3 regions of the Bradyrhizobium sp. AUGA SZCCT0169 genome follow, and region 3 is predicted to be linked to each of the others. Evidence: predicted binding sites of a transcription regulator. Region 3 holds the regulator's gene; each other region holds the start of a gene.

Region 1 (3,274 bases), on a different contig from region 3:
ACAGCGAAACCGGCCGTGCGCCGCTGAACTACGGCATCGGCGTTCACGTCGGCGACGTCATGTACGGCAATATCGGGTCGCGCAGCCGGCTCGACTTCACGGTTATCGGTCCGGCGGTCAACATGGCGTCGCGCCTCGAAGCCCTCACCAAGCAATTGGGGAAAACGGTGCTGCTGTCCCGCGCGTTCGCAGACTTCGTCGAGAGCGATTTCGATCTCGAACGCGTCGGCGAACATCCGGTGCGCGGCTTCAACGACCCAATCGAGCTGTACGCGTATCACGGCTGAATGCCGATCCATGTCCGTGCGATCGTCTCCAGTCGCTTGACACAAGGCATCGATGTTCTCATTATGTTCTTTTATCGGGAACATCGTCGAAACGTCATGGGCGAACGGTCGGATGGCAACGACAGCCACCATCCTCCATGCGGACCTGGATGCGTTCTATGCCTCGGTAGAGCAGCTGCTTGATCCTTCGCTGCGCGGCAAACCCATTGCCGTCGGTGGCGGGGTTGTGCTTGCCGCGTCTTACGAAGCCAAGGCCTTCGGGGTCCGCGGCGGCATGCCGGGACGGCAAGCGTGCGAACTCTGTCCGCAGCTCATTTTTGTCGGCGGACATTTCGGGGAATACCAGCGGCTGGGCGATGCCGCCATCAAGGTGATTGGCGATTTCACGCCCCTCGTCGAACGGATCTCCATTGACGAGGCCTTTGCCGATGTCGCGGGCTGCACCCATCTGTTCGGTCCGCCTGCCGAAATCGCGATGGCCATCCGCCAACGCGTGCGCGCCGAGCTTGGCCTTCCGATCTCGGTCGGTGTCGCGCGCACCAAGCATCTGGCGAAAATTGCTTCGCAAGTGGCCAAACCCGACGGGCTCGTCGTTGTCGATCCCGACACGGAGCTCGGATTTCTTCACCACCTGCCGGTTGAGCTGATGTGGGGCGTCGGTCCGGCGACGCGGGCACGGCTGGCCGAAATCGGCGTGCTCACGATCGGGCAACTGGCAACGACACCGGGAGGCTCGCTCAAGCGGGTGCTTGGTTCCGCGGCAGGGACGAAGCTTTCGGCGCTGGCGTGGAATCGTGACCCTCGGGAAATCAAGACGCACCGCCGCGCTCGATCGGCAGGAGCGCAATCGGCGCTCGGCAGGAAGCCCGCCGAAGAGCGGGTTGTTCGACCCACGCTGCTTCACCTTGCTGACCGAATCGGCAGCCGGCTCCGCGCCAAGTCGAGGCCCGGGCGAACCGTGACGGTCCGCGTTCGCTTCGCCAATCTGAAGTCAGTCACGCGCTCGGTCACGCTCGACGCTCCCGTCTCCGCGACCCTGATTCTGGCCGAGGTCGCCGGGGAGCTGGTGCGCGCTGTCCTCGCCGATCATCCTCACGAGAAAACCATTTCTCTCCTGGCGATGTCCGTGTCGCATCTTGGAGAGCAGCGGGATGTGGAGCTCGAACTCCCGCTCGGACTTGGCGATGAAGCACGCCGCCCCGGCAGCAAAAAAGGCATGGCGCGTTCGGCGGCCGACCAAGCCGTCGATAAAATCCGCGATCGCTTCGGATGGGATGCGATCGGCTACGGATCGGTGGCGCCAGGTGTCTCTTCTTCCGTTCCCGACGCGTTTCGAAAACTCGCTGAAAAGGACCTGTGACCGTCACGCGTCCAGCGCGCGCCCAAAGCCTACGCAGTGCACGCGCCGTCACAGACTCAACGGGGTGTGTCGCCTGAGAACTAAAACGGGGATTTTGCAAGCGGTTAGCTCGCGACACGATGCCTGCCGCGTCGCGGGGCGCTTCCGGTGGACGATGGACAATGGTTAATAAACCGTCACCGCGTTGTAATTAACGCCGGTTTATATTCCGGCCGCTGACGCGCCCCGCGCGACAACACGCGATTCCCCACCTTCAACGCTGCGCGAGCCCCTCGTGCCGCTGCGGCCTGCTTTTGCCTTTTTTTATCATGGAGATTATCGATGGCTCTTGGTCCCGGTTCGATCGCTTTCGTCGGTTTCAACGCGGACGGAACTGACGGATTAGCGTTCATTGTCATCGACCCGATTGCTGCGGGAACGGTTGTCCGCTTCAGCGACAAGGAATGGAACGGCCTGGAAATCGGATCTGGTGGCGCTTTCAACACCGGCGAGGGCGGTCTGACCTGGACCAATGGCGGAGGCGATCTGGCTGCCGGCACGATTGTCGAACTCCTCAACACCTCCGTGGCCGGCCGCACCGCCAATATCGGTACAGTCACTGGCGCAGGTTTTGCGCTCGGTAACTCGGAAGAGTCGATCTACGCCTTCGTCGGAACCTCTGACACCGCCCCGACCACCTTCCTGGCTGCGGTCACCAACAACAATGGCGGCTTCACCGACGCCAATGTCAGCGGCTTGCTCGCAGGCACCGGGCTCGTCGCGGGCTCCACGGCTTTGGTGCTGCCCCGGACCGACGGCGCCGATGTTGCCGCCTACAACCCGGCTTTCGGTGGCAGCTCGTTCGCATCGCGCGCGGACGCCCTTGTCGCGTTCAATACGACGACCAATTTTGTCGCGCAAAGCGGTAGCGGCGACCAGGATGGCGACGGCACCACTCCCGATGCGCCGTTCCTCACCGATGCGCAGTCTCCGCTCGCGGGTGTGACCTTCACCATCCAGTCAGGCATACCGCCGCAGATTGTCGGCTTCGCCTCAGGTTCTGTTTCGGTCTCGCAGGTCGAAGGCAATGCCGGAACGACCGCCTTCAGCTTCACGGTGGAGCGCACCGGCGGCACCATTGGTGACGTCAGCTTCAGCGGCCAATTGACTTCGGCGGCGGCTGATGCCGCCGATTTCAATGGCGCAACGCCTCCGCCGTTCGCCTTCAACGGCAGCATTGCCGCCGGCCAGAACTCGACGGTCGTAACCGTCCAGGTCAATGGCGACACGACGTTCGAGCCGACTGAGAACTTCAACCTGGCACTTCAGACGGTCGTCAACAGCGACGCGACCGTTTCGACCTCGCTCGGCGCGCAAACGACGGCGACCGGAACGATCGAAAACGACGATGCCGCCGGCCCCGGAAACGTGATCGAGGGCATCACGATCCTGGATCAGGCGCCGTCGCTGCAGGGCGACGCCGTAACGCCGACCGCCACCAATACGGTTCAGCTGGTTCGCCTCGGCAATTACGCACCCGCCGCCGGCACCAACGCCGAAGTGGTTTCGTTCGATCCGTCGACCGGCCGGGCCTACTTGCTCAACACCATCGGCAACACCATCGATATCGTTTCGATCAGCGCCAGCG
Region 2 (3,274 bases), on a different contig from region 3:
GCTGATGCCGCAGGTGCTGCCTGTGATCGCAGGGCAGGTGCTCTATTTCATCGAGTCGAACACCCGCTCGGCCACCATCATCGGCATCGTCGGCGCCGGCGGCATTGGATTGCAGCTGGCCGAGCAGATCCGGGTGCTGGAATGGCAGAAAGTCTCATTCTTGATCCTGATGATCCTGGTGGCAGTCGCCGCCATCGACTGGATTTCGGGCAAGCTGCGGTTTGCGATCATCGGCCAGCGCGCGGTGGTTTGATGGCAGCCCGTAGGGTGGGCAAAGGCGCACTTGCGCCGTGCCCACCAATCCTTTGTTGGGGAAGCAAGAGGTGGGCACGCTTCGCTTTGCCCACCCTACAAGCCTAATCGCTTTCCACCAGGAACTCGACGCGCTCGGCGGCAAAGCGTGAGCGCTTGGTAACGATCGGCCTGCCGTCAGGATCGACGTCGGTGCTGTCGACCACCAGCACCGGGCGGCCGAGCGCGAGATCGAGCCGTGCGGCGTCGCTGGCGTCGGCTATGGCGGCGGTGATGCGGGTGGAAGATCTGCGGTAATCGCGGATGCCGTAATGTGCGACCAGCTTGGTCATCGAGCGCACGCTGGCAAAGACCCGTCCCGCGTCAGGGAAGCGCACGGCGGAGAGCCATGAGGTGCTGACGCAGATCGGCGTCCGGTCGGCCAGCCGCAGCGCCTCGATCCGGACCAGGGGTGCGCCCGTCTTCAGTCCGAGTTCCCGCGCCAGTTCACGTGTAGCGACATCGTCGGACGCTGCGATCAACTGGCCACGCGGTTCATGGCCGCCGGCGCCGACGATTTCGGAAAACCGCGTCCGCGAGCGCAAGGGATAGGCGAGGCGTTGGGCCTCGACATAAGTACCGCTGCCGCGCTCGGCGCGCACCAGCCCGCGTTCGGCGAGCGTCGCCAGCGCTCGGCGCACGGTATGGCGGTTGACCCGATAGGTCTCGGCGATCTCCATCTCGCCCGGCAGCTTCTCACCCGCGGCGAAGCGGCCCTCGGCAATGCCGCGTTCGATCCCGTCGGCGACCTGCCGCCACAACGCCACACCGGTGGCCGCATCCTGCATGCTCATGCTGCAAATATATCCGGGACGGTCATCCGAAAAACAACCCTGTTGTCACCAAACAGTCATGGCGTTTGGTTATGAAGTTGTCTATTAGCATAGACAACTTGATTCCGGCAAGGTGGATATGACGGCAACCGAGAACGACAAGCAGGCGCAGCGCAAGGCGGTCATGGCGGTGCTGGCGCATTCCGATCCATCAGAGATATCCGGCCGTCTGGCGGCGATCACGCTGCCTGATCACGAGAATCTGCGTGAGCCGGAGAACGGCCTTGTGATGGTGCGCGGCCGTATCGGCGGCGACGGCTCTGCCTTCAATCTCGGCGAAGCCACGGTATCGCGCGCGGCGGTGCGGCTTTCGACCGGCCAGGTCGGCTTCGGCTACACGCTCGGCCGCGACAGGGAAAAGGCGCGCATGATCGCGCTGTGCGACGCCATGGTGCAGTCGGATGAATTCGCTGGCCTCATTGAGACGAAGGTGATCGCGCCGCTGCGCGCGGCGATATCTGCGAAACGGAGCCGCAAGGCGGCCGAGGCCGCGGCGACGCGGGTCGATTTCTACACCTTGGTGCGGGGAGAGGGCTGATGACGACGGTTGCCGAACTGCCCGCAGGATTTGCCGACAAGGTGTTGTCGGCGCAATCAACCTTCCGCTCCGTGATGGACGCGATGGCGCGTCCCGGCAGCGTGCAGCGCATTGCGGCCGTCGCCGGCACGCCCGCCGCCATGATGCGCGGCACCGCGGCTATTGCGCTGACCTTGTTCGACCATGATACGCCGATCTGGCTCGACAGCCGGATGTCGGAAATATCCGACGTTGCCAAATGGCTCAAGTTCCACACCAGCGCGCCTGTGATCGCGGATTCCTCGATCAGCAGCTTTGCCCTGATCGGCAGCCCCCGCGAACTTCCGGCGCTCGACCGCTTCGCGTTCGGCAGCAATGAATACCCGGATCGTTCGACGACGCTGATCCTGCAGATCGACAGCCTGACGCAGGGTCCCGCCCTCGAGCTGCGCGGCCCCGGCATCGACGGCACAGCGATCCTGCAAGCCGCGATCCAGCCGCATGATCTGTTCGAACGGCTCGCCACCAACGTGGCGCTGTTTCCGCGCGGCATCGACGTGGTGCTGGTCCATGACGATGCGATCGTCGCGATACCGCGCACCACGCGGCTGGTAGCGAGGGGAGGCTAGTTATGTACGTTGCCGTCAAGGGAGGCGAACGCGCCATCGAGAACGCTCATCGGCTGCTGGCGCATGAGCGGCGCGGCGACCGTGACGTTCCCGAGGTCTCGCTGTCCCAGATCTCCGAGCAGTTGTCGCTCGGCGTCGACCGGGTCATGACCGAGGGTTCGCTGTACGATCGCGAGCTCGCGGCGCTCGCGATCAAGCAGGCGCGCGGCGACATGATCGAGGCGATCTTCCTGGTCCGCGCGTTCCGCGCCACGCTGCCGCGCTTCGGCACCACCGAGCCGGTCGATACCGGCGCGATGCAGGTGCGGCGGCGGATTTCCTCGACCTTCAAGGACATTCCGGGCGGGCAAATCCTCGGCCCGACGTTCGATTATACCCATCGTTTGCTGGACCCACAGCTTGCTGAGGGGTTTTCTCCGGAAACGCCGGAGACCAGCGAAGCCTCGCTCGCGGCGACGCCGCGCGTGACCGACATTCTTGGCCGTGACGGCCTGATCGAGCCGTCGCCGGCAGCGGATGCCGAGACGCCGGTCGGCGATCTCACGCGCGAGCCGCTCAGCTTCCCGGCGGATCGCGACCTGCGCCTGCAGAACCTGGCGCGCGCCGACGAAGGCTTTCTGCTGGCGCTTGGCTATTCCTCGCAGCGCGGCTATGGCCGCAACCATCCGTTTGCCGGTGAAATCCGCTTCGGCGAAGTCGAGATCGAATTCATGGCCGAGGATGTCGGTTTCGCCGTGCCGCTCGGCGCGATTGCGATGACCGAATGCCAGATGGTCAACCAGTTCAAGGGCTCGGCCACCGAGGCGCCGTGCTTTACGCGCGGCTATGGGCTGGCGTTCGGGCAGAGCGAGCGCAAGACCATGTCGATGGCGCTGGTCGACCGTACGCTGCGTGCCCGGGAACTCGGCGAGGAGGTGATCGCACCCGCCCAGGACGAAGAGTTCGTGATGTCGCATTCGGACAATGTGCAGGCGACCGGTTTCGTCGAACATCTCAAGCTGCCG
Region 3 (3,274 bases):
TTACGGCGAGCACCACGCGCTGAAGAACATCAACCTCGCGCTCGGCACCAACAGAGTCACCGCCTTCATCGGGCCGTCCGGCTGCGGCAAGTCGACGCTGCTGCGGATCTTCAACCGGATGTACGATCTGTATCCGGGCCAGAAGGCGACCGGGCAATTGATGCTCGACCAGACCAACATCCTCGACCCCAAGCTCGATCTCAATCTGCTGCGCGCCCGGGTCGGCATGGTGTTCCAGAAGCCGACGCCGTTTCCGATGACGATCTACGAAAACATCGCCTTCGGCATCCGCCTTTATGAGAAGATCTCGAAATCCGAGATGGACGGCCGCGTCGAAAAGGCGTTGCGTGGCGGCGCGCTGTGGAACGAGGTCAAGGACAAGCTGAATGCATCGGGCCTCAGCCTCTCCGGCGGCCAGCAACAGCGGCTCTGCATCGCACGCACCGTCGCGGTGCGCCCGGAAGTGATCCTGTTCGACGAGCCCTGCTCGGCGCTGGACCCGATTTCGACCGCCAAGATCGAAGAACTGATTACGGAGTTGGCGGAGGATTACACCATCGCCATCGTGACCCATAACATGCAGCAGGCGGCGCGCGTCTCGGACAAGACCGCCTTCATGTATCTCGGCGATCTGGTCGAATTCGACGACACCAACAAGATTTTCACCTCGCCGAGCGATCGACGCACCCAGGATTACATTACCGGCCGGTTCGGCTAAGCGCACATCGCGAGGAGAAGACAATGGCTTCAGAACATACCGCGAAGGCGTTCGACAGCGATCTTCAGGAACTGACCCGCCTGGTCGCCGAAATGGGCGGCCTTGCCGAACGCATGATCACCGAATCCGTCGATGCCCTGATCCGCCGTGACGTCGCGCTTGGCAAGCGCGTGGTCGCGTCCGACGTCGAGATCGACCGCCTGCAGCACCTGATCGAGGAACGTGCGGTGCTGACGATTGCCCGCCGCCAGCCGATGGCCATCGACCTGCGCGAGATCGTCGGCGCCATGCGGGTGGCCACCGATCTGGAACGGATCGGCGACCTCGCCAAGAACATGGGCAAGCGCGTCGCCGCGCTGGAGAACGATTTCCAGCCGCTGAAGCTGATCCGCGGTCTCGAACACATGACCGATCTGGTGCAGTCGCAGGTCAAGTCCGTGCTCGACGCCTACGCGTCGCACGACCTGCCGGCGGCGATGGCGGTCTGGAAGGGCGACGAGGAAGTCGACGCCATCTGTACCTCGCTGTTCCGCGAACTCCTGACCTACATGATGGAAGATCCGCGTAACATCTCGTTCTGCATCCATCTGATGTTCTGCGCCAAGAACATCGAACGGATCGGCGACCACGCCACCAACATCGCCGAGACCGTGTTCTACATGATCGAAGGCCAGCAGATGCTCGACAAGCGCCCGAAGGGCGACATGACCAATTTCGCCACGACGGTGCCAGGAAACTAGAATCGAAACTAGATGCGAAACTGGAAGCGGAAGACGTTCGCGTAACAAACCGCGTCAAAATACTGGATATCAAGAGGCTGACATAGATGAACGCACGCATTCTGGTGGTTGAAGACGAGGAAGCGCTCACCACGCTTCTGCGCTACAACCTCGATGCCGAAGGCTATGAGGTCGAAACCGTCGCCCGCGGTGACGACGCCGATACAAGGCTGAAGGAGCGGGTGCCCGACCTGATCGTGCTGGACTGGATGCTGCCGGGCCTGTCCGGCATCGAACTGTGCCGGCGCTTGCGGGCGCGGCCGGAGACCAAGGCGCTGCCGATCATCATGCTGACCGCGCGCGGCGAGGAAAGCGAACGGGTGCGGGGGCTGGCGACCGGCGCCGACGACTACATCGTAAAACCCTTTTCGGTGCCGGAGCTGCTGGCGCGGGTGAAGGGCCTGCTCAGGCGGGCGAGCCCGGAGCGGCTGGCCACCGTGCTGACCTATGGCGATATCGAACTCGATCGCGAGAAGCGCCGCGTCGCGCGCTCGGGCCGTCCGATCGATCTCGGCCCGACCGAATATCGCCTGCTCGAATTTTTCCTGGAACATCCCGGCCGCGTGTTCAGCCGCGAGCAACTGCTCGATAGCGTCTGGGGCCGCGACATCTATATCGACGAGCGTACCGTCGACGTCCATATCGGCCGCCTGCGCAAACTGCTCAATCCCGGCCGCGAACAGGACCCGATCCGCACCGTGCGCGGCGCCGGCTACGCGCTGGATGACCGCTTCGCGAAGGTCGAGTAGGGCGGGTAAGGCGCAGCAATATCCGCTGTCGTCCCGGCCTTGAGCCGGGACCCATAACCACAAATATTGATTGCTCTAAAAAGGCTGGAGCTCCAGCCAAGCATAACCACGGCCATCGGTGGTTATGGGTCCCGGCTCAAGGCCGGGACGACGGCAAATATTCGTCGTAACGCCGCGCGCTCTTAGCGCGTCGGCTTCGGCGCCGGGCGGCGGCGATCGGAGGCCGGCTGATAGGCGATGCGCGAGTGATGTGCGCAATAGGGCAGGCTGGTGAGCGCCTTGCCGCCGCAGAAAAAGAATTCCGAGCTGGACGGATCGCCGATCGGCCAGTGGCAGGTGGCCTCGTTCAATTCGAGCAGCGTCAGCCGCTGGCTCATCGGCACCACATTGTCGTAGGCGACCGGATCCGGCTCCATCTCCACCTCGAAGGCGTGGGCCAGCGCGGTGTTGCCGCGCGACACCGGGCGCGCCACCCGCATCATCTGCTGGGCGGGGCGCGCCTTGCGCTGACGCGGCGCGGCCGAGGACGGGCTCTTGGCACGGCCGGAAAGACCCAGCCGGTGCACTTTGCCGATCACTGCATTTCGCGTCACATTTCCAAGTTCCGCGGCGATCTGGCTGGCGGAAAGTCCGCCCTCCCAGAGCTTCTTAAGCTGCTCGACGCGCTCGTCGGACCAGGTCAATACCGTCATCGCATTCTTCCCTTCGCACAGAGCCGGCCAATTGGGGGGCAGCGCTGGCGATGCCAATTCTCAAAAATCCCAGCGGGCAGAATCCCTTAGCCCTCGCCGGGCGCATAAAAGCCGCCCGAACGTTTACGCCTTACAAAATGGACTCTAGGGGTCAGTACTTCCGCACGAGATGTCGTACCCGACAGCCCAGACGCTACAATATGGCGGGACTCTGGCGCAAGAGTCCGCGTCCGTGCGTCCACATGTTCCGGTATTTATGCATTGCAATTAGAGTTTTCCACGGCACCGGAATGCTACGGATTGCTTTATCCTGCACTGCAGGAAAGCCGTTTTTAG

What was found. The regulator PhoB, encoded in region 3, activates phosphate uptake and scavenging genes when phosphate is short. The targets are predictions, from matches to a motif close to TGTCATNNANCTGTCAT.
Region 1: a site for PhoB is predicted at 1,822-1,838, ahead of JQ609_RS15735 (choice-of-anchor I family protein). Genes of this name have one in related genera too.
Region 2: a site for PhoB is predicted at 1,129-1,145, ahead of phnG (phosphonate C-P lyase system protein PhnG). Genes of this name have one in related genera too.

Annotation. Positions count from the first base shown of each region.
Region 1 covers NZ_JAFCMC010000011.1:161,540-164,813, forward strand. The annotation lists gene JQ609_RS15725 (adenylate/guanylate cyclase domain-containing protein) at 1-287, shown strand, start outside; gene dinB (DNA polymerase IV) at 400-1,647, shown strand; gene JQ609_RS15735 (choice-of-anchor I family protein) at 1,969-3,274, shown strand, end outside.
Region 2 covers NZ_JAFCMC010000020.1:18,064-21,337, reverse strand. The annotation lists gene phnE (phosphonate ABC transporter, permease protein PhnE) at 1-253, shown strand, start outside; gene phnF (phosphonate metabolism transcriptional regulator PhnF) at 357-1,085, opposite strand; gene phnG (phosphonate C-P lyase system protein PhnG) at 1,204-1,662, shown strand; gene phnH (phosphonate C-P lyase system protein PhnH) at 1,662-2,270, shown strand; gene JQ609_RS21610 (carbon-phosphorus lyase complex subunit PhnI) at 2,273-3,274, shown strand, end outside.
Region 3 covers NZ_JAFCMC010000012.1:184,941-188,214, forward strand. The annotation lists gene pstB (phosphate ABC transporter ATP-binding protein PstB) at 1-718, shown strand, start outside; gene phoU (phosphate signaling complex protein PhoU) at 742-1,458, shown strand; gene phoB (phosphate regulon transcriptional regulator PhoB) at 1,545-2,246, shown strand; gene JQ609_RS16680 (GcrA family cell cycle regulator) at 2,429-2,938, opposite strand.